DNA from 3 places in the Mesorhizobium sp. 128a genome. Region 1 is predicted to be linked to each of the others. Evidence: predicted binding sites of a transcription regulator. Region 1 holds the regulator's gene; each other region holds the start of a gene.
The links. Region 1 encodes LexA, which represses DNA repair genes until DNA is damaged. Its sites were predicted from a motif close to TGTTCNNNNTGTGTTCNG; they were not measured.
Positions count from the first base shown of each region.

Region 1 (9,935 bases):
CGCGCTCGAACTGTGAGACGGCCTCGCCGTCCCAGGACAGGCCGAGCCAGGTCAACCCATCCAGAATGGCCTGGGTTGCCGCAGCGCTGGAGCGTTCGCGGTCGGTGTCCTCGATGCGCAGCGCCATCGTGCCGCCGGTGTGCTTGGCGTAGAGCCAGTTGAACAGCGCCGTGCGCGCGCCACCGATGTGCAGATAGCCGGTGGGCGAGGGGGCAAAACGGGTGACGACCTTGTCGGGCATGGAACTCTCAGGGATTCTGGAAAAGCGAGGCATGATCGCGCGGACTTTCGCGCTTTGCGCGTTCATGTAGCATAGGGGGTCTGGGGCGCAAGGGGCAGACCCGATGGCTGGACGTGGCCGGGGCGAGGATCAAGGCGAGGGCGCTGAAGCAAGCGTCAGCGAACGGTCGCTGTTTGCCGATACTCCCTATGCCGAGCCGATGCCCGTTGCGCTGCTGGAACTGAGCCCCGGCATTCTGCCTTTGGCGCCGGATGACGTAGCATCGGCGCCTGTCGCCGTGCCTGGAACCGCCATCCGTCTGCGCAGGCTGCTCCGCCGTCCGTCATGGTCCGCAATCCGCCGCAGCGTTGCCGTGGCCGCCGGCACGGAACTCGACCGTGGCGTTGCCTTCCTGCTGGTGCCGGTCTTCCTGGCCGCCGGGGTCATTGTCTATTTCTCGCTGGCCAGCGAGCCGGGCTTCGCCCAGCCAATCGCCATTGTGGCGTTGGCTGCATTTTGTGCTCTCGCCACGCGATCTAGGCCGAAGATGCATCTGTGCTGCATGGCTGCGATGCTATGCGCGCTCGGCGTGGTTGCCGCCAAGGTCGAGACCTGGCGCGCCGGAACGCAGATGCTGGGCTCCGAGATCCAGACGCGGTTGACCGGGCGCGTTGTCAGTCTTGAAGACATGGAGAACGGCCGCATCAGGCTGACGCTCGACGTGATTTCCACCGCTCACCCCAAGCTGCGCTACGCGCCGGAGCGGGTCAGGCTCTCGGCGCGTGGGATTCCGGCCGATATGACGGCAGGCTCCCTGGTGACCGGCTATGCCAGGCTGTTGCCGCCGACGGGTCCGGTGCGGCCGGACAGCTACGATTTCTCCTTCGACAGCTATTTCAGCGGCATCGGCGGCAGCGGCTTCTTTCTCGGCAATCCCAAAACCATCGCCGCGCAGGAACCGCCGCCGCTGATTGCACGGCTCTCCTCTGCGATTGAAAAGGCGCGCGAAAACATTGCCGATCATATCAGGGGCAAGATCGGCGGGGCCGAAGGCGAGATTGCCGCGGCGCTCATTGTTGGGGTGCGCGCCGGCATTCCGGACGAGGTCAACGAAGCGATGCGGCGCACCGGCATCTACCACATCATCTCCATTTCGGGTCTGCACATGGCGCTGGTCGCCGGCACCATCATGGCGTTGCTGCGTGGCGCCTTCGCGCTGTTTCCCGATTTCTCCTCGCGCCGGCCGGTGAAGAAATATGCGGCCGCCGTGGCACTCGTCTCGATCGCCGCCTATCTCGTCATTTCAGGCATCGTGGTCGCCGCAGAGCGCAGCTTCATCATGCTGGCGGTGATGCTCATCGCAGTGCTGTTCGATCGTGCCGCGCTCACCATGCGCAATCTGGCAATCTCGGCCATCGCCGTCATCCTGGTGTCGCCGCATGAGGTTGTCGGCCCGAGCTTTCAGATGTCGTTTGCTGCTACCGCCGCCCTTGTCGGCGCCTATGCCGGCTGGGCCGACTACCGCGCCGACAAAGTGAGAACGCCGCCGGCAAAGCGCTCCCTTGCCGGTTTTCTGTCGCGAAGATTCTTGGCTGGCATGGGCGGCCTCGCCATGACCTCGATCATTGCCGGCAGCGCCACGTTGCTGTTCGCGATCTGGCATTTCCAGCGTGTGTCGCCGCTCAGCCTGCTCGCCAATCTCACCGTGATGCCGATCGTATCGCTGGTTGTCATGCCATTCGGAGTGCTCAGCGCGCTGGCCATGCCGTTCGGCGCGGACGGGCCGTTCCTCTACGTCATGGGCAAGGGCCTGACGGCAATGATCGCGATCTCTGCCTGGATCTCCGAGCGTTCGCCGCTCGATGCCGTCGGGCTGATCTCCATCCAGTCCGTATTGCTGGCAACGGTTGCACTGGTCATCGCGACCATGGCCACCACCTGGCTGAGGCTGGCGGCCGTACCTTTCGCGCTGGCTGGTCTGTTGACGGTGCCGCAGGTGCGGACGCCCGATGTGCTCATTTCCGAGGATGCGCATCTGGTGGCTGTGCCGATCGGCGGCGGCGAGCTCGCTCTCAACCGGGAGCGCGCAAACGAATTCACCACCGACAACTGGAAACGGGCGCTGATGGCCGAGACCATCATTCAGCCCGAGACATTTGAGACGGGAGACAGGCGGCTCGATCTCGATCCGCTCGACCTGCCGCCCGGCTCACCCTTCTACTGCATAGGCGATCTCTGCATTGCCCGGCACCCGTCCGGAGCCATTGTCGCGCTTGCAAAAGACCGCAAGACAGCCCGGCCAGCCTGCGCTTTCGCGAGCCTGATCGTCATCGACGACGCCACCGCCTACAATCCGTGCCGCGACCCGTTGGTTCTGGTCGTTACCAAGAAGCAGCTTGCCCGCGATGGCAGTGCCGCCGTCTTCTTCGATCCGCAATCGGCCGCGACAGCCCCAACCATTCGCTTCGCCGTCGACAAGCCCTACCGTCCCTGGCACGAGCAACGCTACTTCTCACGCGAAGCACGCGGCCTGCCGCCTTACAAGCAGCGTGAAAAGTACAAACCTAAACCGGCTCAGTAACGCCTGATCAGCCCGACCAGTTTGCCCTGCACCTTGACCCGATCCGGTCCGAAGATGCGGGTCTCATAGGCCGGATTGGCGGCTTCCAGCGCGATCGAGGCGCCCTTGCGGCGAAAGCGTTTCAGCGTCGCTTCCTCGTCGTCGACCAACGCCACGATGATCTCGCCGGGGCTGGCGGTGTCGGCATTGCGGATGATGACGGTGTCGCCGTCGAAAATGCCGGCCTCGATCATCGAGTCGCCCTTGACCTCGAGCGCGTAGTGTTCGCCGCCCATGATCATGTCGGGCGGCACCGAGATCGAATGCGTCTGGTGCTGGATGGCGTCTATCGGCACACCGGCGGCGATCCGGCCCATAACCGGGATCGACACCGCCGAAACCGCGTCGTCATTGCCGGCAGACATCGAACGCGAGGGCGAGGCCGGCTTGATCTGGCGGCCGAGACCGCCCTGGTTTTGACCGAGGCTGCCCTGGATGACGCTTGGTGAGAACTTTTTCGCCGCATTGAGGCCAGGCGCAATCGAGTCTGGCAGCCGCAGCACTTCCAGCGCGCGCGCCCGGTTCGGCAGCCGGCGAATGAAACCGCGCTCCTCCAGCGCCGTGATCAGGCGGTGGATGCCGGACTTGGAAGCGAGGTCGAGCGCCTCCTTCATCTCGTCGAAAGACGGCGGGATTCCGCTCTCCTTCAGGCGTTCATGGATGAACATCAGGAGTTCATGTTGTTTGCGCGTCAGCATCGCGGCCCCCCAGGGTTCTGAAACCAGAATCAGAAAAAACAAACCCAGAACAAACACTATCTGTTCCAGTTGTGTTCCGCAACCTTTTAAAGTTTAATGAATGTGTTGACGTTTTGTTCAGCGTAACATCAGCACGCTGCAGGCGGCACCCGGGGCGGCGGCTGGAGCGAAGGGCTCGCGCACGATCAAGCCGTTGGCGTCGGCCAGCATTCGCAGCATCGAGGAATCCTGGATGCCGAACGGCGTTGCGACAAGTGCGCCGGCTTCTTCCCGGACCACGGCGCGCACGTAGTCCTGCCTGAGATCGTTGGCCGGCATCGCGGCGCCGAGTTGCGCCTGCCGCATATCCTGCCGATGGACGCGGCCACCCAGCTGCGCCAAAAGCGGTTTCAGGAACAGTTGCGAGCAGACCAGGCTCGCCACCGGGTTGCCTGGCAGGCCGATGCATCTGATGTCGCCGAGACGCCCGAACATCAGCGGCTTGCCCGGGCGCATGGCAAGCTTCCAGAAATCGAGCTTCATGCCTTCGCCGGTAAGCACGTCGTGCACAAGGTCGTGGTCGCCGACCGAAGCTCCGCCGAGCGTGACGATGACGTCGGCCTTTGCCGCGACTGCCTTCTGCACCAGTGCTGCAATCGCTTCCCTGCGGTCGGCCGCGATACCGAGATCGAGCGCGCGCGCGCCGACCGATTGCGCGGCGGCCGCGACGCCATAGGCATTGGACGAGATGATCTGGTCGGGGCCAAGCGCGCTGCCCGGCGGCAGCAACTCGTCGCCGGTGGCGATGATGGCGACCAGCGGCCGTTGCACCACATTCACCATCGGATGGTTGGCCGATGCCGCCAGCGAAAGTGCGGCCGGATCGAGCACGCGGCCTTTCTCCAGCAGGACGTCACCTTGCGCAAAATCCAACCCGCGGCGGCGGATGTTGCGTTCCTTTGCCGTCGGCTCGGTGACCTCGACCTGGCCACCGCCGAGATCCCTGACATTTTCCTGGATGACGATGGTGTCTGCGCCTTCAGGCAGCGGCGCGCCCGTGAAGATGCGCACGGCCTCACCCTTGCCGACGGTGCCGTCAAAGCCGCGCCCGGCAGGCGCCATTCCGATTACAGAAAGCCGCGCCGGGGCGGATGCCACATCCTGCGCCCGCGCCGCATAGCCGTCCATGGCGGACGCGTTGAAAGGCGGCTGGGTGCGCAGCGCTACGACAGGCTCTGCCAGCACCCGGCCGGCCGCATCCGCCAGCGCCACGCTTTCACCCCGCAGCGCCGCAGCGCCGTCGAGGAGGCGTTGAAGCGCCTCGGCGACCGGAACCAGCGCCATTTAAGAACCCGCCTTGTAGTCGCCGGACTTGCCGCCGGTCTTTTCCACCAGCCGAATGCCGGAGATCACCATGGCGCGGTCGGCGGCCTTGGCCATGTCGTAAATGGTCAGGCAAGCCACCGATGCAGCGGTCAGCGCCTCCATCTCGACGCCCGTCTTGCCGGTGACGCGGGCGAGCGCGGTGACCCTGAGGCCGGGCAAAGCGGGATCCGGCTCGATGTCGACCGACACCTTGGTCAACAGCAGCGGATGGCAGAGCGGAATCAGCTCATGCGTCTTCTTGGCCGCCATGATGCCGGCGATGCGCGCTGTGCCCAGCACATCGCCCTTCTTGGCGTCGCCATCGAGGATCATCTTCAGGGTTTCAGGCCGCATCGAGACAAAGCCCTCGGCGATTGCCGTGCGTGTCGTCTCGTCCTTGCCACCGACATCGACCATGTTGGCCTCGCCCTTGGCGCCGAGATGGGTGAGGGCGGCTGTCATCGTCAGGCTACCTCGGCTGTCGCCTTGCCTGTCAAAAGCAGGCGCGTTGCCGCGGCGACATCGTCTTGCCGCATCAGGCTTTCGCCAACAAGGAAGGTTTCGATGCCGGTCTTTTGCATCCTGAGGCAATCGTCGTGGGTGAAAATGCCGCTCTCGCTGACCAGCAATCGGCCGCCCGGCACCATCGACGCCAGCCGCTCCGAGGTTTCAAGGCTGGTCTCGAATGTTCTGAGATTGCGGTTGTTGATGCCGATCAGCTGCGACGACAGTTTTACCGCGCGCTGCGTCTCGGCCTCGTCATGCACCTCGATCAGCGCATCCATGCCGAGTTCGAATGCGGTCGCTTCCAGTTCGCTCGCCAAGGCATCGTCGACGCTGGCCATGATGATCAGGATGGCATCGGCGCCCCAGGCGCGTGCCTCGTAGACCTGATAGGGGTCGAACAGGAAATCCTTGCGCAGCGCGGGAAGCGACACCGCCTTGCGCGCGTTGGTGAGAAATTCCGGCGCGCCCTGGAAGGACGGCGCATCGGTCAGCACCGAAAGACAGGCGGCGCCGCCTTTCTCATAGGCCCGCGCCAGCGCTGGCGGGTCGAAATCGGCGCGGATCAAGCCTTTGGACGGGCTCGCCTTCTTGATTTCGGCGATCAGCCCGAAACTGCCCGATCTGCGCTTCGCTTCAAGCGCCTTGAGAAAGCCGCGCGGCGCGTCCGCGTCCTTGGCCCGCGCCTTGATCTCGGCCAGCGGCATCTTCGCCTTTGCCGTCGCGATCTCGTCGCGCTTGTAGGCCTCGATCTTGCGCAGAATGTCAGCCACGGTCCTATCCGTTCGAAATCTCGACCAGCCTGTCGAGCACGCCCAGCGCCCGGCCGCTGTCGATGGCTTGTGCCGCCGCCGCCATGCCGTCGGCCAGCGTCGTTGCCTTGCCCGCCACCACCATACCGGCGCCGGCATTCATCAGCACCGTGTCGCGATAGGCCCCGGCAGCGCCGCCCAGCATGTCGCGCAACGCCTTGGCGTTGTAGGGGGCGTCGCCGCCGCGCAACTCTTCCTTGGTGTGGCGCTGCAAGCCGACTGCTTCCGGGGTGAGCGTAAAATGGCGGATCTCGCCGCCGGCAAGTTCCGCAACTTGCGTCTCGCCGGTAGTGGTGATCTCGTCATAGCCGTCGCCATGGACGACCCAGGCATGCTCTGTGCCCAGCGCCTTCAATGTCTCGGCCACCGGCACGATCCATTCCGGCAGGAACACGCCGACCATCTGCCGGCTGACGCCAGCCGGATTGGACAGCGGGCCGAGCAGGTTGAAGATGGTGCGGGTGCCGAGTTCGACGCGGGTCGGGCCGACATGCTTCATCGCAGGATGATGCGCCGGCGCGAACATGAAGCCGACGCCGGCCTCATGGATGCAGCGCCCAATCACTTCCGGCGGGATATCGATCTTGACACCGAGCGCAACCAGCACATCGGCGGCGCCCGTCAGCGAGGACAGGCCGCGATTGCCATGCTTGGCCACCGGCACGCCGCAGCCGGCGATGACGAAGGCCGAAGCCGTCGAGATGTTGACGGAGTGCGAGTTGTCGCCGCCGGTGCCGACGATGTCGATGGCGCCTTCAGGGGCTTCGACGCGCAGCATCTTGGCGCGCATGGTGGCGACGGCGCCGGAAATCTCGCTCACCGTCTCGCCACGCACGCGCAGCGCCATCAGGAAGCCGCCGATCTGGCCCGGCGTCGCGTCGCCCGACATGATGATGTCGAAGGCTTCGCGCGCTTCGTCAAAGGTCAGCGCGGTCCCGGTGGCGACCTTGGCGATATGGATCTTCAGGGCGCTCATGGGGCCAAGGCATTCATTGGGTCAAGACATTCATTGGGTTAAGGCGTTCATTGAGCCAAGGCCTGGGCAACGGCGGCCTGGTCCACGCTGACGGCGTACTGCGTCTGCAACTGCGCCACCAACTGGTCGAGCAGATCGTCGGACATGCCTTGCGTGAAGGATTTCTGGGCATCGTCGGGCACCGAACTGGCATCGGCTCCGGCCGGCTCGAACACTTCGGCCACCTTGAACAGAATCTGGCCTTCGCCGGTGGGCGAGGGGATCAGCCCGGTGCCGCCTTCGCCGACGCCGAACATCGCTGCCGCGCCGTCCTTGCCGAAATCGACATCGTCGGCCTCGCGCTTCACACCGCGCTTGGTCTGCTTTTCAAGTTTCAGTTCGCCGGCGATGACGTCAAGCGTGGTGCCGGCCTTGAGGCGTTTGTCGAGCTCATCGGCCTTGGCGGTCAGCCGCTTGGTTGTTTCCTCTGTCGTCCAGTCCGCCACCACCCGCTGGCGAACCTCGTCCAGCGTGCGGTCGCGCGCCGGCGTGATCGATGTCAGCTCGTAGAACACGAAGCCATTGTTGGTCGTGGTCAGGGCCTCGTTCTCGGTGTTGGGTTCGGCCTCGAACACCGCCTTGATCAGGTCCGGCGATGCCGGCAGGTCCTTGATGACGGTTCCGTCCGGCTTGAGGCCGGTGCGGTCGATGGCGTCGACGGTGACGTCCTTGAGCTTCAGCTTGGCGGCGGCTTCGGCCAGCGTGCTGCCGGCGGCGCGGGTGTCTTCGTAATTGTCGTGCACGTCGAGCAGGATGCGGCTTGCTTCGCCCAGTGCCAGATCCTTGCGGATCTGGTCTGACACTTCGGCCAGCGGCTTCACCACCTCGGGCTTGATATCGGTGACGCGCAAAAGCACAGGGCCGAACGTACCCTGGACGACCGGGCTGACTTCGTTGACGGCAAGCGCGAATGCGGCATCGGCGACCGCCTTGTCGCTGATCTTGTCCTTGGAGAGCGTGCCGAGCAACGTGTCGGCCTGGGTCTTTCCCTGCGCGATAACGATCTTGTCGAAGGTAGCGCCCGTCTTCAGCGAATCGGATGCTGCCTCTGCGGCATCCAGCGTCGGGAACACCAGCTGTTCGATGGTGCGCATCTCCGGCGTGGTGTAGCGCCCCTTGTTCTTGTTGTAGTCGTCGCTGACCTGCTGGTCGGTCACGGCGCTGATATCCATGATGTCTTCAGGCTCGAGCCGGACATAGGAGAATTTCCGGTATTCGGGCGCCGCGTAAGTTTTCTTGTTGGCGTCGAAATAGGCTTGAAGCACGCTGTCGGATGGCGCCTCGATCGGCTCGACCAACGCCTTCGGCAAGGTCAGATAGTCGATGGTGCGGTCTTCGCCGCGATAGAGCGCGACCGCCTTGAAGAACGTGTCCGGAGCCTTGAGGCCGTCCGAAACCGCCTCGACGATCTGCTGGCGCACCGCCACCTGGGAACGGTTCTTGAGATAGTCCTCCGGCCGCATGCCGAGCTCGCGCAAGCGCGATTCGAACAGCCGCCGGTCGAACTGGCCATTCGGGCCCTGGAAGGCGGGTTCCTGGCGCGTCAATTCGGCCAGCTTGTCCTTGGAGAAGCCGAGCCCGAGCTTGCGCGCCTGTTCGTCGAGAACGGCGCCCGACACCAGTTGCGCCAGCACCTGGTTATCGATGCCATAGGCCTTGGCTTGCTCGCGGCTGATGCGCTGGCCGATCTGCTGCTGCAGCATGTTGATCTGGCGATCGTAGGCGAGGCGGTATTCGGTGATCGACACGGTGGTGCTGCCGGCGGTGATGACCGCGTGATGGCCGGCCAGGAAGCCGCCCGCCAGCCGGGTGGTGACGCCCCAGGCGGCAAAGCTTGCCACCAGCAGTAAGAGCAGGGTCTTCGCGACCCAGGTCCCCGCCGCGCTTCTCAATATACCAAGCATTGCTACTTCCGATTTTTCCGCACTTTCGGGTGCGCCCGAGTCTGAAACAAGCGCAATAGCGCCCTTCCGGCTCACTGTCGATTGCTTTGTGGCCTGATTTTGGTAGGGAGGGCGAGACCCCAATGTCGCCCGGAGAACCAGATCCCATGACGCCAGGAATTCGACCGCTCGTTGCCGGCAACTGGAAAATGAACGGCACCAGCGCCTCGCTGAACGAGCTCAGGATGATCGGCAACGGCTTCATGAGCGGGCTTGACGCCGAGACCGAGGCACTGGTCTGCGTGCCCGCCACCTTGCTGTCGCGCGCGGCCGAAATCCTGTCGCGCACGCCGGTGCGGTCCGGCGGCGAGGATTGCCACATCAAGGAGAGCGGCGCCTTCACCGGCTGTGTCTCGGCCGAGATGCTGAAGGACGCCGGCGCCAGCCACGTCATTGTCGGCCATTCCGAATGCCGTGAACAGCGCGGCGAGGACGATGCGACCGTCCAGGCCAAGGCATCTGCCGCATGGCGCGCCGGTCTCGTCGCCATCATCTGCATCGGCGAGACCAAGGCCGAGCGCGAGGCGGGCGCCGCCCTCGACGTCTTGTCGCGCCAGGTCGCCGGCTCGGTGCCGCCCAGCGCGACGCCAGCCAACACCGTCATCGCCTACGAGCCGGTATGGGCGATCGGCACCGGCCTGACGCCAACCGCCGACGACGTGGCCGAGGCGCATGCGCATATCCGCGAAAAACTCTCGGAGGGGCTCGGCGCCTCGGTGGCCGGCAAGATCCGCATCCTCTATGGCGGCTCGGTCAAGCCGTCCAATGCGGTCGAACTG
Region 1 is NZ_JBSPKY010000006.1:211,450-221,384, reverse strand. It holds gene gltX (glutamate--tRNA ligase) at 1-241, opposite strand, end outside; gene ACWTU9_RS13405 (ComEC/Rec2 family competence protein) at 345-2,801, shown strand; gene lexA (transcriptional repressor LexA) at 2,795-3,538, opposite strand; gene ACWTU9_RS13395 (molybdopterin molybdotransferase MoeA) at 3,656-4,861, opposite strand; gene moaC (cyclic pyranopterin monophosphate synthase MoaC) at 4,862-5,344, opposite strand; gene trpC (indole-3-glycerol phosphate synthase TrpC) at 5,347-6,159, opposite strand; gene trpD (anthranilate phosphoribosyltransferase) at 6,164-7,174, opposite strand; gene ACWTU9_RS13375 (peptidyl-prolyl cis-trans isomerase) at 7,222-9,117, opposite strand; gene tpiA (triose-phosphate isomerase) at 9,264-9,935, shown strand, end outside.

Region 2 (9,935 bases), on a different contig from region 1:
ATAGCGGCGCAGGAAGTCGGGCAGCGTCCGGTGAATCCAGCTCGGCCCGGCCGACGGCATCACGGTCAGTCCGCCGAGCGAGGCCACGCGCCGCACCGCAGCGCTCCACGGCACGGCGTTGCAGTCGCCGGCCATGATCGCCGTCTCGCCCAGTGAGGTGAGCGTCTTCGTCAACTCGCCGATCTGCCAGTATTGTTCCTTCGGCCACGGCCAGCTCAGATGGATCGCCGCGACATCGACGCCGATGCCACCGAAGTCGACCGTGGCGGTCGCCATCGCGCCGCGCGGTTCGCAATACGGTTCGGTACCGACGGCAAACGGCCGCCTGGACAGGAGCGCCACGCCGAAAACGCCGTTGGGGTAAGCGCAAAGGATGCGATAGGGATAGGCAGCATTGATATAGCCCAGTTCGGTTGCCCACATCGCCGACACTTCGTCGAGCGTGATCACGTCGGGGTTGGTCCGCCCGATCAGCGAAAGAACCTTCTTGGGTGTCGGATTGTTGAAGCGCAGGTTCATCTGCAACAGCCGATAGACCACCTCGTTGCCGGGCTCGGCGTCGCCGGCGGCCTGCACCGGCCACAGCCGCGGCAAGGTGCTCAACGTGCTGGCGAACGCAGCCACGGCCAAGAGCAGGCCCACACCCGCCTGCAGGCGAAACGGGGTGGCAAGCAGCGGCAGCGCGATCAGCGCCATCAGCACGGCCAGATGGATGCGGAAATGGGCGAAGGAATCGAAGGCGGGATGCAGTGCGCCGAAGAACCCGGCCACAAGCACGGCCGAAAGGCCCAGCATTGCCAGGAACGCCATCGAAGCCATCATGTTTCGCACGCGTGCCATCAGACCAGGTTTTGCATTGCCCAGAGTGTCGGGCCAAGGGGTGTCAGGCCTGTTATCGGCGGAAATGCGGCCCAATCAAGATGACGAAATGCCTCGCAGCCAACATCTACTGGAACGCCGTCTCCGAAAAGCTTCTCAGTTTGCGCGAATGCAGCCGTTCCATCGGCATTTCCGCCAGCTTTTCCATCGCCTTGATGCCGATGGTCAGATGCTGCGCCACTTGCCGCTTGTAGAACTCGGTCGCCATGCCGGGCAGCTTCAGTTCGCCATGCAGCGGCTTGTCCGAGACGCAAAGCAGCGTGCCGTAGGGAACGCGGAAGCGGAAGCCATTGGCGGCAATGGTGGCCGATTCCATGTCGAGCGCGATGGCACGCGACTGCGACAGCCGCTGCACCGGTCCGCGCTGGTCGCGCAATTCCCAGTTGCGGTTGTCGATGGTGGCGACAGTGCCGGTGCGCATGATGCGCTTGAGATCGTAGCCGGAAAGTCCGGTGACTTCGGCGACCGCCTCCTGCAGCGCCACCTGGATTTCGGCCAGCGGCGGGATTGGCACCCACACCGGCAGGTCGTCATCCAGCACATGGTCCTCCCTGACATACGCATGCGCCAGCACATAGTCGCCCAGCGCCTGGGTGTTGCGGAGGCCGGCGCAGTGACCGAGCATCAGCCAGGCATGTGGCCTGAGGACCGCGATATGGTCGGTGATAGTCTTGGCGTTGGACGGGCCGACGCCGATATTGACCATGGTGATGCCGCCATGGTTCGGCTTCTTCAAATGATAGGCCGGCATCTGCGGCAGGCGTGGCGCCGCCACGCCTTCGCTGGGCGCGCTCTGCCCGGCCTTGGTGACGACATTGCCGGGCTCGACGAATTCGGTATAGCCGTGGCCGCCTTCCGCCATCTGGGTCCGGGCGCGGGCGACGAACTCGTCGATGTAGAACTGGTAGTTGGTGAACAGCACGAAGTTCTGGAAATGCTGCGGGCTGGTCGCCGTGTAATGCGTCATGCGGTGCAGCGAATAGTCGATGCGTTGCGCCGTGAACGGCGCCAGCGGCCTCGGTTCGCCGAACGCCACTTCGAATGTGCCATTGGCGATCTGGTCGTCGGTGCCGTCGAGATCCGGAACGTCGAACAGGTCGCGGATCGGCCGCTTGATGCGCTCGGCGGCGGCGCCATCGACATGTGAGCCTTCCAGGAAGGCGAAATGCAGCGGGATCGGCGTGGTTGATTCCGAAACCGTAACCGGCACGCCGTGATTGCGCATGATGAGCCGAAGCTGCTCGACGAGATAGGTTTCGAACAGCGCCGGCTGGGTGATGGTGGTCGAGAAATGCCCCGGCGTCGGCATGTGGCCATATGCCTGGCGCGAGTCGATCTGGGTGAATGAATTGGTGGTGACGCCGATCTCCGGGTAGAAGGCGCGGTAGCGCTTGCTTTCGTCCCCGCCGGCGGCAAGTGCCGCAAAGGAGTCACGCAGGAATTTGGTGTTGCGGTCGTAGAGCCCCTGCAAGGCGGCCACGGCCTTTTTGGCGTCGTCGAAGCTCTTCTTGCCGAAAGGCTCCGGCATGACGACCGATTCGATAGCTTGTGGGTAGATTCGCTTTTCCATGGCTTAATATAGAGACTTGGAACGGCGGTTGGGAGGGGTATGCGGGCGCAAGCCGGCCACAGCCACAATTTTCTCTGGGCACGTCCAAGGTCGAACCGGCCAGGCAGGCTGCTCGATTCAGCCGAGATACCCTTCCGGTGCCCGACAAAGGGCTTACGGATTAGGCCCGCCATCCTGATTGTAGATGCCGATGTTGATGATGAGGGAATTGAATATGCCGTTCCCGGCGTTGACCCCCGCGAAGATTTCGTTGCCTTGGTCATCGAGCCAGCAGTATTTTGCCTCGGCGGAGAGTTCGCAACTCTTCTGCTGCTTGGTGAAGCCGGTGTCTGCCGCAAGTTTGGCGGAATAAATTGCCGCCGGCAGCACCGATGACTCGGACATGCTGATATAGAAAAGGCGGTCTTTATTCGAAATTTTCGTCACAAGTTGAGACTTGCCGTTCTGACAAAGCATGTAGCCGGGGTAGGCGGGATCATCAATAAGCTGGTCGGGACAGTGTCCCTTGAGCAAGCCATCCACCTGGGCCTTGTTCATGCCGATCCTCAAGCCACCGAGGCGTTCTTCTGCATAAGCAGATTCGGCGAACAAACAAAGGCACGCAATACAAGCCAACATTTTCGCGGATTGACCTTGGCTATCCATGGCCGTCCTCCCAACTTGCTCATACATTGGCGTGGGTGTTCGCTACTTGCAAGGCGATGTGGCCGATGCGGGGCCACAAGAAATTACCCGCGCTGCAGGCTGACGAGCAGCACAAAGCCAACGCCATGCTTCTTCGTCGCCGGCGCGTCGATCGTCGTGTCGGCGTCGGCCCGCATCATCGGCATGGCCAGGACCGGCGCCGACAGCACGATCAGGACGAGCGCCGCCCGCGGCAGAAGCCGAAGGGTCTTGAGGGCGTTGATGGCTGTGCGGTTCATGGCTTTGGCTTTTCTGTTTGGATCTACGTCTTTGTCGTCTCAGGGGCGAAAATGGTTCACGCAATTGAACTGGCATGCGTTGGAACTTGCTGCATCCCAGGAGCGCGCCGGACGGCCGGCTTCGGCCACGAGAATGGCGAAGAACATGCCGAACAGGCTCATCAACAGGCAGACGATGGTGAAGCGGCGAGCGAGCATTTGGGTGGTGTCTCCTTGAACACGCCATCAAAATGCCCTGATGCGACTGAACCGGCTCTGATGCCGGCGTTCATCTGCGGTTCAAAGTGATTGACGATGTTTTTGGGGAGAGCGTCGGCCCGATTACGAGGCCGCGAGGTGCCAATGCCGGTATGCCGTGGGCACCTGGAAAAGGAAACGGGGCCTGCAGGCCCCGCTATCGTCGCGTCAAAACAGCAAGCTCAGAGTCTATGCCAGGTCTGGCTCTTGCAGATCAGCCCGCCGAGCACGCAGCCGCTCATCTTCAGCGAGGTACCCGACAGTGTGGCCTTGCCGGAATAGGTCTTGTCGTTTGCCGGATCTGTGATGTTGCCGGCATATTTGTTGTCCCCGGTCGCCTTGAGCGAACCGATGGTCTTGCCGGCATATTTGCCGGTCTTCAGTGTGATGGAGAATGAACCGCTGCCGCCAATGAGTGCGGTGTCGCCGGCTTGCGTCTTCCAATTGCCTTCGATCGGATCAGCCCAGGCCGCGCCCGCCATCATCAATGTGGCCGCCAGGGCCAAGCTCACTTTGCGAAACATATCTGTCCTCCCTGTGGTTTTAGGTGGGGCGCCCGCCTCTCTGCCCCTTACGCAAACGTAAGCTAATCCAGCTCCCGGCAAAACGAAAGCGGGTGCCGTGAGGGAAGGTTTTGCAATTTCATGAGGTCGAGAAAACGCTCGGCGACCAGGAAATGAAACGATCGACGCGCCGGCTTTGGTTCCTGTGGTTAGCGGAGTGTTGACCGACGCCCGGCAAATTTTCGTCAAATCCGCTACGAAACAGCGCGATTGCTGGCTTTGTATCCTTAACGAATTTCCGCGTTTACCTCTTGTTTTAGCTTTGTTTTCTCCAAATTAAGCACGCCATTTAACGACGGATTCAAGGCTCGGCTTCATTCTCGGAAGCATCGAAAGAGCGGCTCCCCAGGGGACACCGGGGGACAGAAAAGGCCCGCTCTCGGGAGCCAGACAGGGGACTAAAATGGCACGTTTTGAAATGCTTGAAGCCGGCTTCGGCGCCATGGGGGCAACTGCCCAGGCCGACATTCTCTTCGAACTGGGCATGATGTATGCGACTGGCCGCGATTGCGAGACCGATGTCGTCGCCGCCCACAAATGGTTCAACATCGCCGCCATCAAGGGCTCGGTCCGCGCCGCCGAACTGCGCTCGGAACTGTCTGCTGCAATGTCCAAGGTCGATATCGCCAGGGCGCTGCGTGAAGCCCGCGAATGGATGACCATCCACTGAGATTGCAGGCAGACTATCGAAAACAGGGAAGCCCCGGGATCAAGACCGCAAAAGACGGCCGGAACCGGTGAAATAACAAGGCCGCGACAAGACGGTCGACGATGAAGAACAAGGACGCGGCAGACCGACACGGTCCAGCCGTGCACAATGGGGACGGCGAGCAGGTTTTCGTGGCGCGGGGGCGCATGGGGACTGCTCCAAGAGCAAAAAGCCACGACCGGCCGGAACAAGGCTGGCGTGGCTTTTTGCGTTGATGAGGCCCAATCGAGTGGCGCCGATGCGCCTAGACAGGCCCAGTGAAGGATGAAATTGTCCCGCCTTCTGAAAGAAGCGCGGCCAGAGCGGCTGCGCGAGTGTGGGAGGAGTTCTATCACCATGAAAAAAATGGGTATTTTGGGCGCGGCCGTATTTGGCCTGATGATGAGCGCGCCGGTTGCCTTTGCCGATGACATTACCATTTCGGTGGTCGGCCCGATGACCGGACAGCTCGCCACGATCGGCGATCAGTTCAAGCAGGGTGCAACGGCAGCCGCCGACGCGATCAACGCCGCCGGCGGTGTCAACGGTTCGATGATCAAGCTCGACATCGAGGACGACCAGTGCGATCCCAAGCAGGCGGTTTCCGTCGCCAATCGCATCGTCGCCAACAGCGTCAAGTTCGTCGATGGCCACGCCTGCTCGGGCTCCGCCATTCCGGCCTCCGCCGTCTACGCCGAAGCCGGCGCGCTGATGATGAGCCCGTCCGCCTCCAATCCCGAGCTGACCGATGCCGCCGCCAAGGCCGGTTGGCCGACAATCATGCGCCTCTACACGCGCGACGACGCGCAGGGCGCCTTCATGGGCCCGTGGATCGCCAAGAAATATGCCGGCAAGAATGTCGTCATCCTGCATGACAAGAGCGCCTACGGCCAGGGCGTGGCCGATGCCGTCAAGGCGACGATGAATGCCGGCGGTCTCAAGGAAATCGACTATGAAGGCATCAATGCCGGCGAGAAGGACTATTCGGCGCTCGTCACCAAGCTGAAGGACCTCAAGGCCGACGTCGTCTATTTCGGCGGTTACCATCCCGAGGCCGGCCTGATCCTGCGCCAGTCGGCCGAGCAGAACGTCAAGTTCCAGTTGATCATGCCGGACTCGATCGCCACGCCGGAATTCTGGCAGGTCGCCGGCCCGGCCGGTGAAGGCACCATGTTCGTCTTCCCGTCCGACCCGCAGGCCAAGCCCGAAGCCAAGGAGGCCATCGCCAAGATCAAGGCGGGCGGCTTCGTGCCGGAAGGCTTCACGCTGTTCTCCTACGCCGTCGTTCAGGCCTTTGCAGAGGGAATCAAACGCGCCGGAACCGACGATCCGGTCAAGGTTGCCGAAGCGCTGAAGAACGGCACGCCGTTCAGCACCGTGGTCGGCGAGGTCACCTTCGACGAGAAGGGCGATCTGAAGAACGCCAGCTACGACATCAACCAGTGGCATGACGGCAAATACGCGCCGATCGCGCAGTAATCGTCCGCGTGCTCATGAAATGGCCGGGCTTGTCCCGGCCATTTTTGCTTAAGGGCTATGCAGCCTCTTCAACGAAGCGCACCAGCACGGTTCCGTCGGTGACCTGCGCGCCCTCACTCGCAATCTCGGCAATGACGCCGTCATGGCTGGCCGCGATCGTGTGTTCCATCTTCATCGCTTCCAGGATCAGCAGCGGCTGGCCTTTGCTGACGGTCTCGCCTTTTGCCGCGCGCACCAACTTGACCAGGCCGGGCATCGGCGCACGCAGGCTGCCGGAAGCGGCGGCGGCCTCGTCGGTTCGGGCCAGCGGATCCGGGACGAGGAAACTGTAGCCGACCGCGCCTTCGAACACGGTGACGTGGCCTGGCCAGCGGGCAAGGCGAGGGGCAGCGCGAAGATCGTGCGAGTTGACGCTGTCATAGGGCGCATCAAGCGCCACCTCGAAGCGGCCGTCCGGCCGCACTGAAACACGTGCCAGAATATCGTCCTCGCCATGACGCAGCCGCGTGCGCCTCGCGACAGTGTGGAAATGCGCATAGCCTGCCAGGGACGACCATGGATCGTGCGATGGCGGCAACGCACCGGCGCCGGCCGCGGCAAGGGCGGCCGCGGCAACGATCTCGCTGCTCGGCGGGGCGATCGCGGTCAGCGCTTCCTTTTGCCTGCCGATCAGGCCTGTGTCGACGTCGCCGGCGGAAAAATCGGTGTCCGCTGCAAGTGCAGCGAGAAAGGCGGTGTTGACGGTCGAGCCGGCGATCTCGGTCTGCGACAAGGCCGTGCCGAGTGCGTCGAGCGCGGCTTGCCTGTCCTTGGCGTGGACCACCAGCTTGGCGATCATCGGATCGTAGAAGGGCGAGATCGCATCGCCGGCCCGCACGCCGGTCTCGATGCGTATCGTGGCGCCTTCTGGAGCGTTGTCGGGAAATGTGAGGTGATGCAGTGTGCCTGTCGCCGGCAAAAACCCTTTTGCCGCGTCCTCTGCATAGATGCGCGCCTCGAAGGCGTGACCGGAAAGTGCGATCTCGCTCTGCGTCTTCGGCAGCTTTTCGCCGCTAGCCACCCGCAGCTGCCACTCGACCAGGTCGGTGCCGGTGACCATTTCGGTGACGGGATGTTCGACCTGCAGGCGGGTGTTCATTTCCATGAACCAGAAGCGGTCGGGCTTCAGCCCTTGCGAGGCGTCGACGATGAACTCGATGGTGCCGGCGCCGGAATAGCTGATTGCCTTGGCGGCCTTGACCGCGGCGTCCGTCATCGCTTTGCGCAACGCCGGTGTCATGCCGGGCGCCGGCGCTTCCTCGATTACTTTCTGGTGGCGGCGCTGCGCAGAGCAGTCGCGCTCGTAGAGATGCACCGCGTTGCCAAAATTGTCGCCGAACACCTGGACCTCGATGTGGCGCGGCTTGTCGACATATTTTTCGACCAGCACGCGGTCGTCGCCAAACGCTGCCTTGGCCTCGCGCCGCGCACCCGACAGCGCCTCGGAAAAATCGTCGGGATGGTCGACGCGGCGCATGCCTTTGCCGCCGCCGCCGGCGCGCGCCTTGATCAGCACGGGATAACCGATCTCGCGCGCCTTTGATGCCAGCAGCACGATCTCCTGCGCCTCGCCATGATAGCCCGGCACCACCGGCACGCCGGCCTTTTCCATCAGCCGCTTGGCCGCGTCCTTCAAACCCATGGCGCGGATCGAGGCGGCCGACGGGCCGATGAAGGTGAGCCCTGCCGCCACCACCTGATCGACGAAGTCGGGGTTTTCCGAGAGGAAGCCGTAGCCGGGATGGATCGCTTCGGCGCCTGTCGCCAGTGCGGCCGCGACAATCTTGTCGCCGCGCAAATAGCTTTCGCCGACGGGCGAAGCGCCGACATGCACCGCCTCGTCGGCCATTTCGACATGCAGGGCCTTGGCATCGGCGTCGGAATAGACAGCGACGGTGCGCACACCGAGCCTGCGTGCGGTGCGGATCACCCGGCAGGCGATCTCGCCGCGATTGGCGATCAGGATCTTGGCGAACATGGAGCCTCCAGAGTTTGCCGTGGGCGGTTGCGCCACTTTGCGCGCCGCTTCGCGCAAGCCCCCACCACACCCTGCGTTGGCATCAAGGCATTGTCAAAAAGCTTTGGGAAATGGCTTCTGCCTACTTTGACGCCGCGATTTCGCAAGCGCCTCCTGTAGTGACTTTCCATTTGCGGCGGCCGGCCTGGCAGGATTTCAAAGCCGCGTCTTCGGCAGCTTTTTGCGACGGCGCGTTCACGCGCGAACCGCAGATCATATACAACAACGTTACCCGCATATACGGCGTGGTCGCATAGGCCGAATGGCCGCCGGCCGCCACATAGGCATTGTAGGCCTTGGTGCACGGGTCTTTCGGGTTTTTCGGCAATTCTGGCCAGAAACGGACGTCGCCCTTGTTCCCCGCCAGCGACTCTGCTGCGCCAACGCCAGGCGTCACAAATATTAGGAGTCCTGCAAGTATCGAGATGACCGACTTGCGACAATATTTCAGATACATGTTTACCCACCCCAAAACGCTCAATGCAGGATGAGCAATAGCGAATATTTTGCACGCCCGCCAGTTTGCTGATGGAAATTCGCATTTGCCGGCGGGAAGAAACCTGTTGGACGATCAAGTTCAGCGTTCCCCAACGCCAGCAACGGCCTGCCGGTATAGTTCGGCGGTCTGGTCGTCGAAGCAGCAGAAAACAACCATCTCGGGAAGGGCGTTCTGCTGCAGGAAGTCGCTCGCTATGCCGACGGCAATGTCTGCCGCCTCATTCTTCGGATAACGGTAGATGCCGGTCGAGATCGCCGGAAAGGTTACCGTCCGACAGTCACGGGCGCGAGCGATTTCGAGCGAGCGGCGGTAGCAGGAGGCGAGCAGTCCGGCTTCGCCCTTGCCGCCACCTTGCCAGACCGGCCCGACCGTGTGGATGATATAGCGTGCGGGTAGGTGATAGCCCTTGGTGAGCTTTGCGTCGCCGACCTTGCAGCCATTCAGCATCCGGCATTCGAATTCGAGCTCCGGGCCGGCCGCGCGGTGAATGGCGCCGTCGACGCCGCCACCACCCAGCAGCGAGGAATTGGCGGCATTGACGATGGCGTCGACATCCAGCTTCGTGATGTCGCCGGTGTGAATGCGGATCCGTTCGCTGAGCGTGCTCATCCTACATCCTGAACACGCCGAACTTCGTCTCTTCGATGTCGGCATTGAGCGCGGCCGACAGGCTGAGCGCCAGCACCTCGCGCGTCTTTGCCGGATCGATGATGCCGTCGTCCCAAAGCCGCGCCGAGGAGTAGAGCGGATGGCCCTCGTGCTCGTATTTCATCAGGATCGGTTTCTTGAATTTTGCTTCGTCGTCCGCGCTCCATTCACCGCCTTTGCGTTCGATGCCCTCGCGCTTGACCATGGCCAGCACCATTGCCGCCTGTTCGCCGCCCATCACCGAAATGCGGGCGTTCGGCCACATCCACAGGAAGCGTGGCGAGTAGGCGCGACCGCACATGCCGTAATTGCCGGCGCCGAACGAGCCACCGATGATCATCGTCACCTTCGGCACGCGCGCGGTGGCGACCGCCATCACCAGCTTGGCGCCGT
Region 2 is NZ_JBSPKY010000007.1:249,064-258,998, forward strand. It holds gene ACWTU9_RS14705 (endonuclease/exonuclease/phosphatase family protein) at 1-840, opposite strand, end outside; gene ACWTU9_RS14710 (AMP nucleosidase) at 947-2,407, opposite strand; gene ACWTU9_RS14715 (hypothetical protein) at 2,603-3,094, opposite strand; gene ACWTU9_RS14720 (hypothetical protein) at 3,178-3,372, opposite strand; gene ACWTU9_RS14725 (hypothetical protein) at 3,412-3,570, opposite strand; gene ACWTU9_RS14730 (DUF2147 domain-containing protein) at 3,792-4,133, opposite strand; gene ACWTU9_RS14735 (sel1 repeat family protein) at 4,576-4,842, shown strand; gene ACWTU9_RS14740 (branched-chain amino acid ABC transporter substrate-binding protein) at 5,218-6,339, shown strand; gene ACWTU9_RS14745 (acetyl/propionyl/methylcrotonyl-CoA carboxylase subunit alpha) at 6,395-8,356, opposite strand; gene ACWTU9_RS14750 (hypothetical protein) at 8,478-8,852, opposite strand; gene ACWTU9_RS14755 (O-acetyl-ADP-ribose deacetylase) at 8,973-9,503, opposite strand; gene ACWTU9_RS14760 (carboxyl transferase domain-containing protein) at 9,505-9,935, opposite strand, start outside.
Region 2: ACWTU9_RS14735 (sel1 repeat family protein) is a predicted target of LexA. The motif match lies at 4,425-4,442, and genes of this name have one in related genera.

Region 3 (9,935 bases), on a different contig from region 1:
CCTCATCGCGGGAGAGATGTTCGAGCGCCTGCGCATCGACCGCCGGAAGCGCCCGTGTCAGGCCTTCGACCGGTGCGTTGGTCTCGATCGAGCGCTTCAGCGCATCGAGGCTGGCGAAATCGAAATGCGCGGTGCGCCATTGCAGCACCTTCACCGGATCGAATTCATGGCCTTCGATGCGCTTGACCAGGTCCTCGTCCAGCGGATCGACCTGGCCGGTGACGCCGAAGGTGCCATCGCGCAGATGCCGGCCGGCCCGGCCGGCAATCTGGCCGAGCTCGGCCGCCGTCAGATTGCGGTACTGGTAGCCGTCGAATTTGCGGTTCTGGGCAAAGGCAACATGGTCGAGATCGAGATTGAGACCCATGCCGATGGCGTCGGTGGCAACGAGATAGTCGACATCGCCCGCCTGGAACAGCGCCACCTGGGCGTTGCGGGTGCGTGGGCTGAGGGCGCCCAGCACGACGGCGGCGCCGCCTTGCTGTCGGCGGATCAGTTCGCCGATGGCATAGACCTCGTCGGCGGAGAAGGCGACGATCGCCGTGCGCCGGGGCAGCCGGGTCAGCTTCTTCGAGCCGGCATAGGCCAGGTGTGACAGCCGAGGCCGCGTCACTACAGAGACGCCCTTCAACAGCCGCTGGAGGATGCCGTGCATGGTGGCGGCGCCAAGCAATAGCGTTTCCTGGCGGCCACGCAGGTGCAGGATGCGGTCGGTGAAGATGTGGCCGCGTTCGAGGTCACCGGCAAGCTGCACCTCGTCGATGGCGACGAAGGCAGCGTCGGTCTCGCGCGGCATGGCCTCGACGGTACAGACCGAATATTTCGCGCCGGGCGGCTGGATCTTTTCCTCGCCGGTGATCAGCGCCACTTTGTGGGCGCCGACCTTTTCGCAGACGCGGGCGTAGACTTCTCGCGCCAGAAGGCGGAGCGGCAGGCCGATGATGCCGCTCTCATGCGCCACCATGCGCTCGATGGCGAGATGGGTCTTGCCGGTGTTGGTCGGCCCCAGCACGGCGGTCACGTCGCGGCCCGACAGGATCAGCGGCTCGGTGTGTTTTGGCTGGATGTTCATCGGCCCGGAAATGAGGCTTTCTGCATCGTGTTGTCGGGAGCGCGCCTCGCATGGCGCGTATGACAGGCGACACATAAGGATTTCGGGCGCGAAGCGAAAGCGGAATGTTCCGGCCGGCAGTTCTGGAGTTTCCTTCGAGGTCCGGATTCTCTTCCGATTAACAGGTGGAACGAGTCTGGAACGAATCGGCGACGAATCGGTGACTCCAGCAGATTCAGCTTTTGTTCACGGCTACATGTGGATTTTGTAACCGGGAGTCTCACCACATGCTGAATCCCTGAAACTGGCCCGATTCATGCAGGGCGAGCGTTCCCGTTAACCTTTTCCGGCGAAGCCTCGTCGGGCACCAACAGACCGCCGTCAAGGTTATGAAATTATTGACTTTTCCTAACCGAACTTAACCATTTGGATGGTGGCTTGGGTCTTCGCCGTTAACGTTCCGGTCAAAGCCGGAACGAATCGGCGACGAATTGGCGATGCGGTGATTTTCCCGTTTTGTTCACCCCAACATGTTGTGTTGTCCACAGTTTGTCCACCGAGAATTCACAGCTTGTGACGAGGGTTTCGCACAGAGGGGAGCCGGAGTTGTTAATCTTTGCGTGCCGGAACAGCACAAGTGATCAGCTTATAGCCGTCGGGCTGGCCGACCTTTCAGGCCGCCGCCACTCCGGTGACGTAGCGCTGCAAGGTCGGGCCGATGCTGGTGATGATTTCATCATGCGACAGGGCAACGACCGGTGGAAGCTGCAGCAGATAGCGGCAGGTCGCCAAGCCAAGCAACTGGCTGGCGACAAGTCCGGCGCGGCGGCCGGCGTCGGCAGGGTCGCCGAACGCCGCAACGACCGGTCTCACCTGCGTAGCGAAGATCTCCCTAACTTTGTCGGCGGCGAATTCGTTCGATGCTGCTGAACGCAGCAGGATGACCATACCGGTGGCGTTGACTGAGCCTTCCCATGTTCGAAGGAAGCGTCGGATAATTGCATCACCGATCGAGCTCTCGTCGGTCACTTGCGTTGCCGGCAGTTGCAGGTCGAACAGTGCTGCCCTGGCGAACAGTTCATCCTTGCTGTGGAAGTAGCGGATCACCATTGCCGGATCGATCGACGCGCGTGCGGCGATGTCACGGATCGAGGCGCCATCATAGCCATGCTCGGCGAAAAGCTGTCTGGCGGCACCCAGGATTTGTGCGCGGGTACGGTCGGATTTGCTGGGTTTCTTAGGCTGATTCGCAATCATGAAAATTCATATGCCAACGACTGTTGACAAATTCAAGCGCTCAAACTAAAAGTCACCAACCGTTGACAAATGGAGCCAGAAAATGCTGCCCGATACCACCGAAGTCCTTATCATTGGCGCTGGCCCGACAGGCCTGGCGCTGTCGATTGCCCTGCATCTGGGGGGCGTCGACCATGTGCTGGTCGACCGTCTTGCCGAAGGCCTCAACACCTCACGCGCCGGCGTGATCCATGCGCAGACGCTGGAAACACTGAAGCCGCTCGGCGTCGCCGGGCGCCTGGTCGAACTCGGATTGAAGCTCGATAACTTTGCCATCCGCGACCGTGACCGGACGCGGGTCAATCTCGCCTTTGCCGGTCTGCCCACAGCATACCCCTATGTGCTGATGATCCCGCAGAACCTGACCGAGAAGGTGTTGGCCGAACGCATCGCCGCACTGGGCGGCGCCATCCATCGCGGCGTCGAAGCGAAGGGGCTGACGCAGGACCAGGACAGTGTACGCGTTACCCTTGTCCAGAACGGCCGCGAAAGCACGATCACGGCACGCTACGTCGTCGGTGGAGACGGCATGCACAGCGTGGTCCGCGACGCTGCGGGCATCGGCTTCGACGGTGAGGCCTATGACGGCTCCTTTGTTCTCGCCGACGTCCGCCTCGACTGGCCGCTCGGGCCGACGGAAGTCTCGCTGCTGTTCTCGCCGGCCGGGCTGGTCGTCGTGGCGCCGCTGCCGGATGGGTCCTACCGCATCGTCGCGACCATGGATGAAGCGCCGGAGCGACCTGGCATCGCCGACATCCAGGCGCTGCTGGACAGCCGTGGCCCTTCCGCCAGCAGGGCGCGGATTCTCGATCTGAGCTGGAGCACACGCTTCCGCGTCCATCACCGCATCGCCAAATCCTATCGCCAGGGGAACCTGTTCGTGATGGGCGATGCCGCCCATGTGCACAGCCCGGCCGGCGGTCAGGGGATGAACACCGGACTGATCGATGCCGTGGTGCTGGGAGAACTGCTTGGCGATGTGATCAACGGCATCCGCCCTGAAAGCGAGCTCGACCTCTACGAGACGCTTCGCCGCCCGGCGGCGAAGGAGGTGATCGAACTGGCCGGCCGGCTTACCGGCATGGCGCTGACGCGCACCCCGTTGAGGCGCTTCCTGCGTAACCTAGTGCTTGGTTTCGTCAACATCAACCCGATCGCAAAGCGCAGGATTTCGCTGAAGCTGTCAGGTCTCAGCGGGGCCGATATGGCGAGGCTGCCGGCGCCGTCACAGCCCGGCATGGCCAAGCCGTCGGCGAAGCGCGAGTTCAAGCTGGTTGCCTGAACCGATACGCCGTGCGATTTCGGTCAGACGAAGTACTGCCCGCCATTGGCGGTGATGGTCGAGCCGGTGATGAAACCGGCGTCCTCGGAGGCGAGGAAGACGACGCAACGCGCGATCTCTTCCGGTTCGCCGAGGCGGCCGACAGGGATCTGCGGGATGATGCGTTCGTTGAGCACCTTCTCGTCGATGGCCTTGACCATCTCGGTGGCGATGTAGCCGGGGCAGATGACGTTGACGGTGATGCCCGCGCGGGCGCCTTCCTGGGCCAGCGCCTTCGAGAAGCCGATGTCGCCGGCCTTGGCGGCGGAATAGTTGACCTGGCCGGCCTGGCCCTTCTGGCCGTTGATCGAGGAGATGGTGATGACGCGGCCGAACTTGCGGTCGCGCATGCCGCCCCACAGAGGATGCGTCATGTTGAAGACGCCGGAGAGGTTGGTGTCGATAACCTCCTTCCAGTGCTCGCGCGTCAGCTTGTGGAACATGGCGTCGCGGGTGATGCCGGCATTGTTGACCAACACCGAGACCGGGCCGAGATCGGCCTCGACCTGCTTGATCCCGGCGGCGCAGGAATCGTAGTCGGCGACCGACCATTTATAGGTCTTGATGCCGGTCTCCGCGCTGAACTTCCCCGCAGCCTCGTCATTGCCGGCATAGTTGGCGGCAACGGAATAGCCGGCGTTCTTCAACGCGATCGAGATCGCCGCACCGATGCCGCGCGATCCGCCTGTGACGATTGCTGTTTTGGACATTGAGTTCCTCCTCCCTGGTGAATGGTCAATAGTGAATGGTGAATGGTCGAAGACGGGTGGCTATCCGTCATTCACCATTTGCCATTCACCATTCACTCTATTTTTCTCAAATCGCTTCCACACACAGCGCCACGCCCATGCCGCCGCCGATGCAGAGCGTGGCGAGGCCTTTCTTGGCGCCGCGGCGGCGCATCTCGAAGACCAGCGTGTTGAAGACGCGCGCGCCCGAGGCGCCGATCGGATGGCCGATGGCGATGGCGCCGCCATTGACATTGACGATGGACGTATCCCAGCCCATGCCCTTGTTGACGGCGCAGGCCTGTGCGGCGAAGGCCTCATTGGCCTCGACGAGGTCGAGATCCTTGACCGACCAGCCGGCCTTCTCCAGCGCCCGCTTCGAAGCGGGAATAGGTCCGGTGCCCATGATCGCCGGATCGACGCCGGCGGTCGCCCAGGACGCGATGCGCACCAGCGGGGTGATGCCGCGCCGCGATGCCTCGGCCTCGGTCATCAGCAGGGCGCCGGCAGCGCCGTCATTAATGCCGGAAGCGTTGGCGGCGGTCACCGTGCCGTCCTTGTCGAAGGCCGGCTTCAGCTTGGTCATGGCGTCGATAGTGGCGCCGTGACGGATGTATTCGTCCTGATCGACAATGGTGTCACCTTTCCTGCCCTTGATGGTGACGGCGACGATCTCGTCGTTGAATTTGCCGGCCTTCTGCGCGGCCTCGGCCTTGTTCTGCGAAGCGAGCGCAAACTGGTCCTGGTCGTCGCGGGTGATCTGGAACTGGCGGGCGACGTTCTCGGCGGTGTTGCCCATGTGATAACCGTTGAAAGCGTCCCACAGGCCGTCCTTGATCATGGTGTCGATCATCTTGTAGTCGCCCATCTTCACGCCGGCGCGCAGGTGCTCGGCGTGCGGCGACAGCGACATCGACTCCTGGCCGCCGGCGATGATCACCTTGGCGTCGCCGGTGGCGATCTGCTGCATGCCGAGCGCGATGGCGCGCAGGCCCGAGCCGCAAACCTGGTTGAGGCCCCAGGCGGTCGTCTCCTTGGGCAGGCCGGCGTTGATCGACGCCTGGCGGGCGGGGTTCTGGCCCTGTGCCGCGGTCAGCACCTGGCCGAGAATGACCTCATCGACTTCGCCCGGCTCGACACCGGCGCGCGACAAAAGCTCCTTGATGACGACGGCGCCAAGCTCATGCGCCGGTGTGGCGGCGAAGGCGCCGTTGAAGGAGCCGACAGCGGTGCGTGCGGCGCTGGCGACGACGATTGAATTGGAAGCGGACATTTTTCTCTCCAGACTTCGAGGTGTCGTGTTCTTGGGTGTTGTTGTCACTTTTCTTGCCGGTTCCACACCCCAAGTCAAACCGGAAATGGGCATGCCGGCCATGCACCGCAAGCGGGGCACGGGCGGCCGGCGCGATCGCCTGGCCATTGCTGCGCAGCATATTTGGCCCGCCATGCAGCAATAAATGATGCCGCACTGCACAAAGCGCTTGGAATTATGGAGCTTTTGCGCATATCCTTAAAAATGGCGCAATCGTTACCGGCGGCTTACTCAGGCGCGCCGGTGTCCCCGGGAGGATGCTGATGGCCGCGAAAGACGACCCGATCATTATCAAGAAATATGCCAACCGCCGTCTCTACAACACCGGCACCAGCACCTATGTGACGCTCGAGGATCTGGCCGAGATGGTCAAGAAGGGCGAGGAGTTCACGGTCCAGGACGCCAAGACCGGTGACGACATCACCCATCCGGTGCTGACCCAGATCATCTTCGAACTGGAGAACAAGGATGGGCAGAACATGCTGCCGATTCCGTTCCTGCGCCAGCTGATCGCCTTCTACGGTGACCAGATGCAGATGATCGTGCCGAGCTTCCTCGAGCAGTCGATGATCGCCTTCTCCAAGGAACAGGAGCGTTTCCGCGAGCAGATGAAAGGCGCGATCGGCAAGTCGCCGCTCGACGTGATGAAGATCGCCACGCCGATCAAGGCGCTGGAAGAGCAGACGCGGCGCAACATGGAAATGTTCCAGAACGCCATGCGCCTGTTCACGCCGTTCCCGTCAGCCACCTCAAATGGCGCTGCGGCGGCTGCGCCCGAACCGGCCCGCAAGGAAGCGCCGGAAAAGAGTGGCGACGACCTTCAGGAATTGAAGGACCAGATCGCCGCCATGCAGCGCAAACTCGACACGATGTCGTAGAGCGCCAGTCGCCATCCCGTTGCTCGAAGGGGCGGACGGCAAGTGCTTGGCCTCGGGATCATGCCCGCAGGGTACCCGGCTCCTTGCCTGAGGCGAATGGAAGATCCTCGTCCTCCCAGCCGGTGATGCCGCCGATCATGATCTTCACCGGACGGCCGAGGCCGGCCAGCTTGAAGGCCGCCCGATCCGCACCATTGCAATGGGGTCCCGCGCAATAGACGACGAACAGCGCCTGTTCGGGCCACTCCGCCATCCGCTCGGCCGCTATCTCGCGGTGCGGCAAATGCAGAGCGCCCGGTACATGGCGGCGCTCATAGGCTTCCGGCGAACCGACCACATGCAGAAGGGCAAAGTCCTGCTCTCCGGCGCGCAGTGCAGCGGCGACGTCGGAACAGTCGGTCTCGACGGAAAGCCGGCGCAGGAAGTGGTCGCGGGCAATTTCCGGCGATGCTGCGGGAGTCTCTGTCACGTAGCTCATCTCTAATCTCCGTTGCTGATGCGACGGAGAGATAAAGCACCGGGCAGGGCGATTGCAGCTGGCAGCTTTGCCATATATCGTCAAGATCATGCCAAATGCATCTTCCCATCCTGTCAATCCGCTTGTCGTTGCCATTGCCTATGACGGGCTGTGCACATTCGAGTTCGGCGTGGCGGTTGAGATCTTCGCCTTGCCCAGGCCGGAAATGGGTGAGGATTGGTACCGTTTTGCGGTCGCCGGGATCGATGGCGGTGAAATGCGCGCCTTGGGCGGCGTGCGCATCGTTGCCGATGGCGGAGCCGATCTGATCGGCCAAGCCGAGACAGTGATCGTGCCTGGGTGGCGCGGATCGGAGTCGCCGGTGCCGCCGTCGCTGATCGAGGCGCTTCAAAAGGCACATGAGCGCGGCGCCCGAATTCTTTCGATCTGTTCGGGCGTGTTCGTGCTTGCCGCCGCAGGTCTGCTGGCAGGCAAAAGGGCGACGACGCATTGGCGCTATAGCGAGAAGCTGACGGAGCTGTACCCTGATATCACCGTGGTTCCCGACGTCTTGTACATCGATGAGGGAAACGTCCTGACATCGGCCGGGAGTGCTGCCGGTATCGACCTTTGCCTGCATCTGGTCCGGCGCGATTTCGGCACCAAAGCGGCCAATATGGTGGCGCGTCGGCTGGTCGTGCCGCCGCATCGCGACGGCGGCCAGGCGCAGTATGTCGAGAGCTCCGTTCCCGAACCGCATGAGCGCAGCCGGCTTGGGCCGTTGATCGACAGAATGCGCGCCAATATTTCGGCCGACTATCCCGTCGCCACGTTGGCCGAACTTGCCGGGATGAGCGAGAGGACATTTCTGCGCCGGTTCGCCGCCGCAACCGGCGTCACGCCGGCCCGCTGGCTGCTCTCGGAACGACTTTCGCGGGCGCGCACGCTGCTGGAAGATACGGCAATGCCGATCGAGCGAATTGCCGAGACCGCTGGCTTTGGCGCGGCGGGCACGTTGCGTCATCACTTCCGTCAGCAGTTTTCCACGACGCCGGTCGCATACCGCGCGCGGTTCGGGGCCAAGTCAGCCTGACGGCTTGCCTGGTCAGGTCAATGATCCGACATAGCGGCCGCGAGGTCTGATGATGCTGCCGCTCATGATCTGTTCGACCATATGAGCGGCCCAGCCGACGCTGCGTCCCAACGCAAACAAATGGAACGGCGCATCGCGCGGTAGGCCGAGGCCACGTGTCAACGCAGCCAGGGCAAAGTCGATGTTCGGATGCGCGCCGGTCGCGGCAATGGCGGCTTTTTGCAACTGTTGCAGTATCTCGTCGACTGGGATGACGGCCAGAAGTGCGGTGGCACGGGGATCGCCTTCAGGATAGAGCGGGTGGCCGAACGCCGGCAATGGCCGGTCGTGGCCGAGCCAGCGCCGGACCGCCGCCTCGGCGCCGTGCCGTGCCGCATCCTCCGCCAGTTGCATCACCGCTTCGCCGGCGCCGCCGTGGCGCGGGCCGGTCAGCGTCGCCAGGCCTGCCAGCAGGCATGCGGCGGGCGAGGCCCCGGTCGAGGCCGCGACGCGGGCAGTGAAGGTCGATGCGTTGAGTTCATGATCGGCGAGCAGGACGAGGGCGCAGCGTATCGCCTCCGCGCCGGCATCATCCACCGACCAACCCTGCGCCAGACGTTGGTGAACAGGCGCCGTGCTGGCTGCAGCGCCCAGCGCCTGCGCTAGCGCCCCTATTGTGTGCGCGGCCTCGGTGCACAGCGACGCGGCGCTGCGCCCGAGCGAAGGTCGCCCCAGGCTGGCAAGCATGGCAAGCTGCGCAAAAGCCGAAGCGCGGCCGGCTGGATGAGGTGCCTCAGATGACGGTGCCTTGAAAGCCACCGGTTCGGTCGAAGCCCAGAGCACGGCGGCGGTTTCTTCCAGCGTGGCCGATTTGGCGAGCGCAACGGCATCCTGTCCGCGATAGATGAGGCGACCGTGCAGGACGGTCGAAATCGCCGTTGCGATCGACGGCTCGCCCCAGGCGATCGCGCTCTCGGCGATGGCAGACGGACTGCGTCCGCGCGCCCGCCGGTTAGCAAGCGCTATGATGTCGTCAACGCGGTACTGGCTGCGGCGCGGGTCGGTCTCATCCGGCCGCATGCCGATGCGGCCGCGGCTGACATAGGCGTAGAGCGTCTGAGGCCGGACCTTCAGCCTCTCCAGCGCCTCTTCCCGCGACAGCCATTCGGACATTTTGATCCCTGATATTGATTATATTGATCAAGATTGATGAAGATGTGGTCAACCCTTATCTCTGGTGGAGAAAAGCTGCAAGGAGATGAGACATGGCAAATGGGCTCGATGATGTGGTGGCGGCGGAGACGGTGCTCTCCGATGTCGATGGTCTCGGCGGTCATCTGACGATCCGGGGTTACGCCTTGCCGGAGCTGGCGGGACGCTGGCGCTACGCGCAAGTGGTCCGCCTGCTGCTGGACGGTTTCTTCGACGACCTGCCGGGCGATGCCGAACTGGCGGCGAGGCTGGGCGAGGCCCGCGTCGATGTGTTCCAGCGGCTGTTGCCTTCGCTGCCGATTTTGGCGCCGCTCGAGATCTACAGCGCCATGCGCGCCGGCATGGCGCTGCTGCCGGACGGCGAGAGCCTGACGGACGCGCTGCGGCTGATCGCGGCGCCGGCGGTGCTGACGCCAGCCCTGCTGCGCTTCAAGCGCGGCGATCAGCCGATCGCGCCGGATGGCAATGCCGATCATGCCGCCGACATGTTGCGGATGCTTAACGGAGCAATCCCGTCGCCGGCATTGGCAAAAGCGCTCGACACTTATCTTGTCACCGTCTGCGACCATGGCCTCAACGCCTCGACCTTCGCCACCCGCGTCGTCGCT
Region 3 is NZ_JBSPKY010000002.1:329,304-339,238, reverse strand. It holds gene ACWTU9_RS05365 (helicase-related protein) at 1-1,072, opposite strand, end outside; gene ACWTU9_RS05360 (TetR/AcrR family transcriptional regulator) at 1,724-2,308, opposite strand; gene ACWTU9_RS05355 (FAD-dependent monooxygenase) at 2,391-3,629, shown strand; gene phbB (acetoacetyl-CoA reductase) at 3,653-4,378, opposite strand; gene ACWTU9_RS05345 (acetyl-CoA C-acetyltransferase) at 4,485-5,669, opposite strand; gene ACWTU9_RS05340 (hypothetical protein) at 5,656-5,853, shown strand; gene phaR (polyhydroxyalkanoate synthesis repressor PhaR) at 5,972-6,586, shown strand; gene ACWTU9_RS05330 (rhodanese-like domain-containing protein) at 6,645-7,064, opposite strand; gene ftrA (transcriptional regulator FtrA) at 7,153-8,136, shown strand; gene ACWTU9_RS05320 (citrate/2-methylcitrate synthase) at 8,149-9,288, opposite strand; gene ACWTU9_RS05315 (citrate synthase/methylcitrate synthase) at 9,381-9,935, shown strand, end outside.
Region 3: ACWTU9_RS05365 (helicase-related protein) is a predicted target of LexA. The motif match lies at 1,238-1,255, and genes of this name have one in related genera.